Regions from separate parts of the Spirillospora sp. CA-108201 genome, predicted to be linked through region 1. Evidence: riboswitches for the same ligand, from Rfam matches in the RefSeq annotation. Region 1 holds a riboswitch; the other holds the start of a gene.
What was found. A riboswitch is a leader RNA that binds a small molecule or an ion and turns the genes downstream of it on or off. The one in region 1 is predicted to bind S-adenosylmethionine.

Region 1 (4,407 bases):
GCTCGCGCTCCACGTCGTTGGCCGGCTGGAACTCCGGCCGCGGCGCCTCGCGGGGCAGGTCGCGGTGCTGGTCGCGCAGCTCCTCCCACGGCGGGGACGAGCGGCCGACCTGCGGGGGGCGGCCGTCGCCGTCGGCGACCTGCCGGACGAACCAGGCCGGCAGCCGCGCCTCGATCGGCAGGACGGCGGGGACGCCGCGCGCGGGCGCGTCGACGGCGAGCCACCAGCGGTCGTTCGGCCAGCTCTCGGCGATGTCGCCGAACCGGACGGTCATGAAGTGCTGGTAGGACGGCCCTAGGCACGCCCGCATCGCCGCCGCCGACGTGTAAACCAGGACGTGGACCCGGCCGTCCTCCTCCTGGGTGGGCCACGACGGCTGCGCCTCCCCCGCGAGGACGCCGTCCACCAGCTCGGGCCGGACGGGGACGACGAGGTCGGCGTCCGACAGGAGGCGGAAGTAGCTCTCCTGGTCGCCGGCCCGTACGGTCTCCTGCAGTCGGTGCTCCAGTTCCGACGTGGGTCGCCACGCGTCGGCCACGGTCGCCACCCCCTGTATCTAGCGTGCTCGTCCCCGCGCGACTGCCTACGCTACATGGGCGAACAGGACCAAAGAGCATAATCATCTGACTGCGCGCGGGAGTTCGCAGGTCAGCGGCTGTCAGCGCGCAGTCAACTCGGCGAGGGCCGTGAGGAGCCGGTCGATGTGCTCCTCGTCCGTCCCGATGCCGATGCTCGCACGGACGGCGCCGCCGTCCTCGCCCAGCAGGTGCCGGACGAGAGGGTGGGCGCAGAACTTTCCGTCGCGCACGCCGATGCCGTGCTCGTCGGACAGCGTAAGCGCCACGTCCCGCGCGTTCCAGCCGTCCACCGCGAACGACACGATTCCGACGCGCGGCGCCCGCTCGCCCCACAGCGTCAGCTCCCTGACGCCGGGGAGCGCCGCCAGACCCGACCGCAGCCGTCCGACCAGCGCTTCCTCGCGGACGGCCAGGTCGTCCCAGACCGGGGACAGCGTCGCGCACGCGGCGGCCAGCGCGAGGGCGCCGAGGACGTTCGGGGAGCCCGCCTCGTGCCGCTGCTCGGCGGAGGGCGCCCACCGGGTCGTCTCCCCGACCGAGGCGCTGGCGCCGCCGCCCCTGAGGTAGGGCTCGGCGGCGCGCAGCCAGTCGGCGCGCCCGGCGAGCACGCCCGCGCCGAACGGCGCGTACAGCTTGTGCCCGGAGAACGCGACGTAGTCGAGGCCCAGCGCGGTCATGTCGAGGGGGCGGTGCGGGACGAGCTGCGCCGCGTCCACCGCGATGCGGGCGCCGTTGCGGTGCGCGACGTTCGCGAGCTCCTCGATCGGCCACAGCTCGCCGGTGACGTTGGACGCGGCGGTGACGACGAGCAGCCGCGACCCGATCGGGCACGCGCGCAGCGCGCGGTCGGCCGCCGCGAGGGCCTCGGCCGGGGTGGCGGGCGCCGGGAGGCGCACGGCGCGCTTCCACGGCAGGAGCGACGCGTGGTGCTCGCTCTCGAAGACGACGACGCTCGTCCCGGCGGGGACGGCGTGCGCGAGCAGGTTCATCGAGTCGGTGGTGTTGCGCGTGAACACCACGGCCGACCGCCGCCACGCGCCGAGGAAGGACCGCACGGTCTCCCGCGCGTCCTCGTAGGCGGACGTCGTGACCTGGGACGCGTACCCCGCGCCGCGGTGGACGCTGCTGTAGTACGGCAGCGCGCGGGCGACGGCCTCCTGCGCCGCCTCCAGACAGGGCGCGCTGGCCGCGTAGTCGAAGTTGGCGTAGGGGACGTGGCGGCCGTCCCGCACCGGAACCGGGACGCCGGCCCCGATGACGCGGGGAAGCGGCCGAACCCGGACCCCCTCGGGGCGCGTCACAGCAGGAGTGATGGGGGAGCGGGCGAGCAGCGTGGGCATGCGTGGACCTTCCGGGTCAGGGACCCCGGGACGTCCGTCGGGATCCGCGCTTGCCGGAACGCGGTTCCGCGTCCGGCCAGGTCCTCACCCAGGGCACCCCATCGCGGACGAAGGGTTGCCGGCCAGCAAGCCGGGGCTTTGCGCTGGCGCTCATGACCTCATGCGGAAGTATATGCGGAGCCGATCGGGGATCAAGGGGAGGGTGCGATGCGGTACCGGGTGGTTCGGACGCTGGCCGGCGGCGCGCTGGTGCTCGGCGCCCTCAGCGGGTGCGGGGCGATGGGCGGCGGAAACTCCGGCCAGGTGTGCGCCGACACGAAGAAGGCGTTCCAGCAGTACGTCACCCAGGTGCGGGGGCTTCCGGCGGCGGAGCCGTCGCCGTGGCGGCAGGCGACCGAGCAGCTCGCCGGGCGCGTCGACGGGCTCGCGAAGCAGGCCGACGACGCCGACCTGGGCAAGGCGCTGAAGGCCGAGGCGGGGCGGCTCCGCGCCGCCGCGACCGGGGTCGGCGACGGCGACGTCTCCCAGCTCGACAGCGTGATCAGGGAGACGCCGGCCGCCATCGGCAAGGCCTGCGACTGACCGGCCGCCCGGGTCCAGGGCCCGTCCCGAAGCGGCCTCGGCCACGTGCGCGAACGCGTGACCTGCCCGGTGCGCCGCGGCCTACCCGCCGGTTCCGGGGCGGCCGAGCGGTCCGTCGCCCGTTCCGCCCCCGGGGCCGCCGGTCCCGCCGTCGCCGTTGCCGTCGCCCCCGTCGCCGCCGCCGGGCTGCTGCGGCGGGATGATGGTCGGCAGGTCGGTGGGGGGCGTCGGGACGTCGGGCCGCTTCGTGGACGGCGGCGGCTCGACCGGGCCGCCCGTGTCCGGCGGCTGGGTGTCGCCCGGGGGGACGTCCTGCGTCGGCCCGCTCCAACCGCCGCCGGGCGTCATCGACGGCTCGCCGAACGACTCCGGCTCGTAGCCCTTGATGTTCACCGCCTCCGACATGTACGAGCGCCACATCTGTGCGGGCAGCTGCCCGCCGTACGCGCCGTAGCCGGGGATGTTCAGCGGTTTGCCGTCGCTGCGGAACATCGAGACCGTCGTCGCCATCTGCGGGATGAAGCCGTTGAACCAGATCGCGCGGCCCGCGTCGGTGGTGCCCGTCTTGCCGGCGACGTCGCGGCCGTCGGGCAGCTGCGCGCCGGTGCCGGTGCCGCCCTGCACGACCTTCTGCATGGCGTAGGTGGCGTCACGGGCGACCTGCTGGCTGAACGCCCGCTCGCCCTTCTCGGTGAAGGTGCGCTTGTGGTTCTCGTTGTCGGTGACGGTCTTCACCACGAACGGCGTCCGGTGCACGCCCTCGGAGGCGAACGTCGAGTACACGCCCGCCTGCTGGACGGGGTGCAGCGACACGATGCCGAGGGGGAAGGTGGCGGCGTCCCGCTGCTCGGGTTTCATCTGCGAGGCGGGGATGCCCATCTTCTCGGCCATCGCGGCGATCTTCTTGTTGCCGATGTCCTGGCCGAGGTTGATGTAGGCCGTGTTGATCGAGTGCTCGGTGGCGGTCACGAGGTTGACCGTTCCGAAGTTCTCGTTGCTGTCGTTGCGGATGGGCGCGCCGTGGAAGTACTGCGGGGAGCTGCCGTCGTAGCTGGTGGACAGCGTCTTGCCGTCGTCCAGCGCGGCCGCCAGCGCGATCGGCTTGAACCCCGACCCGGCCTGCGCCCAGTCGCCGAAGGCGCTGCTCAGCGCCTCCTCCAGGTAGCCGCGGCCGCCGTAGAAGGCGAGCACCTGCCCGGTCTTCGGGTCGACCGACACCGCGCCGGTGCGGATCTTCTTGCTCATCCCGTTCGGGGCGTTGTTCGCGACGGCCTGCTTCATCGCGTCCATCAGCCGCTTGTCGAACGTCGTGGTGATCTTCAGCCCGCTGCGGTTGATCTCGTCCTCGCTGTAGCCGCGGCGCTCGGTGAGCTCCTTCTTGGCCACGTTCACCATGTAGCCGCGCTGGCCCTTGAGGACGTCGGTGATCTTCTCCTTGCCGGGGGCCGGGAAGGTCAGCGAGGCCGCCTCGGACGGGGTGAGCGCCCCGTCCCGGACCATGTTGTTGACGATCGCGCGCCACCGCTGCTCGGAGTAGGCGCGGCGGGAGCCGGTCGGGTCGGAGAAGTTGCTCGGCTGCTGGATCGCGGCGGCGAGGTAGGCGCCCTCCGCGGGCGTCAGCTTCGAGACGTCCTTGTTGTAGTAGGCGTGCGCGGCGGCCTGCACCCCGTAGGCGTCCCGGCCGAAGTAGATGGTGTTGAGGTACTGCTCCAGGATCCAGTCCTTGTCCTTCTCCCGGCCCACCTTCAGGGAGACCATGATCTCCTTGAGCTTCCGGGTGACCGAGCGGTCCTTGCCGATGCCGCCGTAGTAGTTGCGGACCATCTGCTGCGTGATCGTCGAGCCGCCCTGCAGCTGCTTGCCGGTGGCGGTGGACCACAGCGCCCGCGCGGTGCCCTGGACCGACA
Region 2 (4,407 bases), 3.3 Mb from region 1:
ACGAGCAGCTCCCGGTACGCGGCGAGCCCGCGCACGATGTTCTTGGACAGCTCCGTCCGGTCGACCCGCACGATGAGCTTGCGGTCGCCCACCTGCTCGCGCAGCGCGGCGGCGCGTTCGACGACGTCCCGCTCGGCGGCGCGTTCGCGCAGCGCCGTCCCGTCCACGCCGAGGCCGTGCACGCCGACGCGCGTGGTGTGGCCCGGGCAGGAGACCGTGCGGGCCGCGCGGTCGACGCGGGCGCCCGGCAGCAGCTCGCAGCAGTCGAGGAAGGCCGACGCCCACCGCTCCGTGAGGAAGCCGGCGTGGTCGGCGCCGAGGATGCCGAGAAGGATCTGGGCGCCGATGTCGTCCGGGAGCAGCCGGAAGTACTCCGGCGGCGCCCAGGGCGTGTGGGAGAAGTGCACGATCTTCAGGTCGGGACGCCGGTCGCGCAGCATCCGGGGAGCCAGCGACAGGTGGTAGTCCTGGATCGCGGCCTTCGCGCCCGGGGCGGCGTCCCGCGCGAGGGCGTCCGCGAAGGCCGCGTTGTACGCCTCGTAGGACTGCCAGTCGCGCCGGGAGCGGGCGTCGAAGTGCGGGCTGCGCGGGGTGTCGTACAGCAGGTGGTGGACGAACCACAGCGTCGAGTTGGCGACGCCGTTGTAGGCGCGGTCGAACGTGGCCGCCGGGATGTCGAGCATCCGCACCGCGGCGCCGCCGGTCTCGTAGCCGGCGAGGTCGAGGCGCCCGTCGGGGGAGCTGCGCGCCGCCGTGCGGTCGGCGTCGCCGAGGCTCGCGCACACCCAGAGGACGTCCGCGCCGCCGGCGGACGGTTCGCGCCCCGTCCCGGCCGGGCGCGGCGGTCCCGGGTCGCGCGGGGCGCCCGTCACGGAGGCGAGGCCGGAGACGAGTCCGCCGCCCCCGCGCCGCATGGTGAGCCCGCCGTCGTCCGACAGCGAGAACGACACCGGCCCCCGGTTCGAGGCCACCAGCACTTGGCTCATACCGGAAGGGTCTCAGTTGCGGCCGAGGCGCATCAAAGGGACCCGCGAGGTGGACGTCATCGCCCGCGTCATCGCCCGCGCTTCTGCCCGTTCCGCCCGATTAGTCATCCGCCCAGGGGGTAACCGGCGGCAATGAGCAAGTCCGAGACGACGAAAACCGTGCTCGTCGCCGGTGCGGCGAACCTCATCCTCGCGATCACCAAGCTGTTCGCCGGCCTGCTGGCCGGGTCCAGCGCCATGCTCGCGGAGAGCGCGCACTCGGTGGCGGACACCCTCAACCAGGGCTTTCTCTACACCTCGCTCCGGCGCAGCGAGCGGCCCCCCGACCGGCGCCACCCCTTCGGATACGGCAACGAGCGGTACGTGTGGTCGCTGCTCGCCGCGTTCGGCATCTTCGTGGCCGGCGCCGGGTTCTCGATCTTCGAAGGCATCCTGACCATGACCGGTCACGGCGGCGGCGGGACGACGGTGTGGCTCGCCTACGCCGTCCTCGGCCTCGGCGCGGTGCTGGAGGGGACGTCGTGGATCCGCGCCTTCTACCAGGCCAGGAAGGAGACGCGCGAGAGCGACCGCGACCTGGTCGAGCACGTCCGCAAGTCGCCCGACGTGACGTTCAAGACCGCGCTGTTCGAGGACACCGCGGCGATGGCCGGCCTCGCCCTCGCCGCGGGCGGGCTCGCGATGCGCCAGGCCACCGGGTCGGAGTTCTGGGACGGGCTCGCGTCCGCCCTCATCGGTGTGCTCCTGGTCGTGCTCGCCTTCTCGATCGGCCGGGAGAGCATGGGCCTGCTCATCGGCCGGGCGGCCGACCCCGCCGAGCAGCGCGAGATCCGCGCCGGGATCTGCGGCGCGCCCGGAGTGACCGGCGTGGACGAACTGCTCACCATGCGCTTCGGCCCCGAGCAGCTCCTCGTCGCCGCGAAGGTGCACTTCTCCGACGACATCAGCGCCGACGAGGCCGAGGACGTCGCCGGCGAGATCGACCGGCGGCTCCGGGAGCGCGTCCCGACCGTCCGGCACGTGTTCCTCGATCCGACCCAACGCGTGATCAAGACCTCCGCCGGGTAACGTCTCACTCGCTGGACCCACCTGTCTGGCATCCGGTCAGTTCATGTAAAGTCACGCATACGAGCTCAAAGCGCTCGCGCTAGTACAACTGCATACCGCTCATCCAGAGGGGTGCTGGGAGCACAGTGGCCGACGGGCCGGTCTTCCAGCTCAGCCTCCGCACAACTGAATACCGCTCATCCAGAGGGGTGGAGGGACCGGCCCTGCGAAGCCCCGGCAACCACCCGGCTGTGGCGCGTCGCGATCCTGCGAGGCCGGCCGGGAGATGGTGCCAACTCCGGCCTGCGACCAAGGTGGCGCAGGGAAGATGGGGAGAAAGGCCTCGCCCTCATGGCACTCACGCCTGCCACGGACCTCGGACCGGCTACCGCTCTCGTCTGCCGCGAATGCGGCTCGACCCGCGATCTCGGACCCTTCTACGCCTGTGACGAGTGTTTCGGCCCCCTGGAGATCGCCTATGACTTCGACGGCGTCACACGGGAGGCCATCGAGTCCGGGCCGCGCAACATCTGGCGGTACCGCGGGCTGCTGCCCGTCCCGCCGGGCGTCGCCGACACGCCGAACACCGAGCCGGGCCTGACCCGTCTCGTCCGCGCCGACAACCTCGCGGAGAGCCTCGGCCTGCAGAGCCTGTGGGTGAAGGACGACAGCGGCAACCCGACCCACTCGTTCAAGGACCGCGTCGTCGCCGTCGCGCTCGCCGCCGCCCGCGAGCTGGGGTTCAAGGTGCTGGCCTGCCCGTCCACCGGGAACCTCGCCAACGCCGTCGCCGCGGCGGCGGCCCGCGCCGGGATCCGCAGCGCGGTGTTCGTGCCGTCGAACCTGGAGTCCCAGAAGATCATCACGACGGCCGTCTACGGCGGGACGTTCGTGACGGTCGACGGCAACTACGACGACGTCAACCGGCTCGCGTCCGAGATCGCCGGCGAGCAGGAGGACTGGGCGTTCGTCAACGTCAACGTCCGCCCGTACTACGCCGAGGGCTCCAAGACGCTCGGCTACGAGATCGCCGAGCAGCTCGGCTGGCGGCTGCCGGACCAGATCGTCGTGCCGGTCGCGTCCGGCTCCCAGCTCACCAAGATCGACAAGGCGTTCCAGGAGCTGATCAAGCTGGGCCTGGTCGAGGACAAGCCCTACCGCGTCTTCGGCGCCCAGGCCGCCGGGTGCGACCCGGTCGCCGCCGCGTTCAAGGCCGGCCATGACGTCATCCGCCCGGTGAAGCCCGACACGATCGCCAAGTCCCTCGCCATCGGCAACCCCGCCGACGGCCCCTACGTCCTGGACGTCGCCCGCCGCACCGGCGGCGCCGTCGAGGACGTCACCGACGAGCAGGTCGTCGAGGGCATCCGGCTCCTGGCCCGCACCGAGGGCATCTTCGGCGAGACGGCCGGCGGCGTCACCGTCGCGACCCTCCGCAAGCTGGTCGGGGCCGGCGCGCTCGACCCCGGCGCCGAGACCGTGATCATCAACTCCGGGGACGGCCTGAAGACGCTCGACGCCGTCGCCCCGGTCGTCGCGCCGTCGGCGAACATCGCCCCGTCCCTGGAGGCGTTCCGCGCCGCGGGCCTCGCCTGAGAACGAAGGAGCAGCATGAGCAGCGTGTCCGTCCGTATCCCGACGATCCTGCGGACCTACACCGGTGGCGAGTCCGAGGTGAAGGCCGAGGGCGCGACCCTGCGCGCGGTCGTCGCCGACCTTGAGGCCAGCTACTCCGGCATATCCGCCCGCATCCTCGACGACGCGGGCAAGATCCGCCGTTTCGTGAACGTCTACGTCGGCGACGAGGACGTCCGCTTCGCGGAGGGCCTCGACACCCCGACGCCCGAGGGCGCCCAGATCTCCATCATCCCCGCGGTGGCGGGCGGCTGACGCCCGTCTCGTCCCGCACGCCCCGGCACGTCCACCGTGCCGGGGCTTTTCCTTTCACATCTGGCCGATTCCCCCTTCTTTGGAAGGGCATTGCCCTGGTGGATGCCGGATTGGGTGACTGTTCGTTCACGCCCGTCCAAAAGAGTATGGATAAAACTTGGGTCAGCGCCAGTTTCCCGGCTTTGATCTTGATCACCACCTCTCCTCCACTTGGGTTTCTCGGTGGCCGCCTCCTGGAAGATTGATCCCGGAGTGGCGCTCCGTGGGGCGCCGATCGGCATACGAGAGTGAGGAAAGGCATGAAGCGCATTTTGCGCACGATGGCCGTGACCGGCATAACGATGGGAGCGGCCGTCCTCGCGGCTCCCTCGGCCATGGCCGACATCAACTTCTACAAGGTGGAGAAGGCGTACGTGGGCCACAACGGCCCCTCGTACATCACCGAGAAGGGCCCGGGCGACCTGATCTACACCGACATCTCCAA

Region 2: it holds a riboswitch for S-adenosylmethionine, as region 1 does, so the genes downstream of both, thrC (threonine synthase) here and ACQEU6_RS38830 (aminotransferase class V-fold PLP-dependent enzyme) in region 1, are expected to answer to the same signal.

The regions. Positions count from the first base shown of each region.
Region 1 is NZ_JBNJNE010000001.1:8,082,177-8,086,583, forward strand. It holds gene ACQEU6_RS38825 (SseB family protein) at 1-547, opposite strand, end outside; gene ACQEU6_RS38830 (aminotransferase class V-fold PLP-dependent enzyme) at 659-1,918, opposite strand; SAM riboswitch class IV at 1,960-2,076, opposite strand; gene ACQEU6_RS38835 (DUF8711 family protein) at 2,126-2,500, shown strand; gene ACQEU6_RS38840 (transglycosylase domain-containing protein) at 2,582-4,407, opposite strand, start outside.
Region 2 is NZ_JBNJNE010000001.1:4,806,045-4,810,451, reverse strand. It holds gene ACQEU6_RS23140 (alpha,alpha-trehalose-phosphate synthase (UDP-forming)) at 1-986, opposite strand, end outside; gene ACQEU6_RS23135 (cation diffusion facilitator family transporter) at 1,119-2,054, shown strand; SAM riboswitch class I at 2,228-2,368, shown strand; gene thrC (threonine synthase) at 2,385-3,629, shown strand; gene ACQEU6_RS23125 (MoaD/ThiS family protein) at 3,645-3,923, shown strand; gene ACQEU6_RS23120 (hypothetical protein) at 4,223-4,407, shown strand, end outside.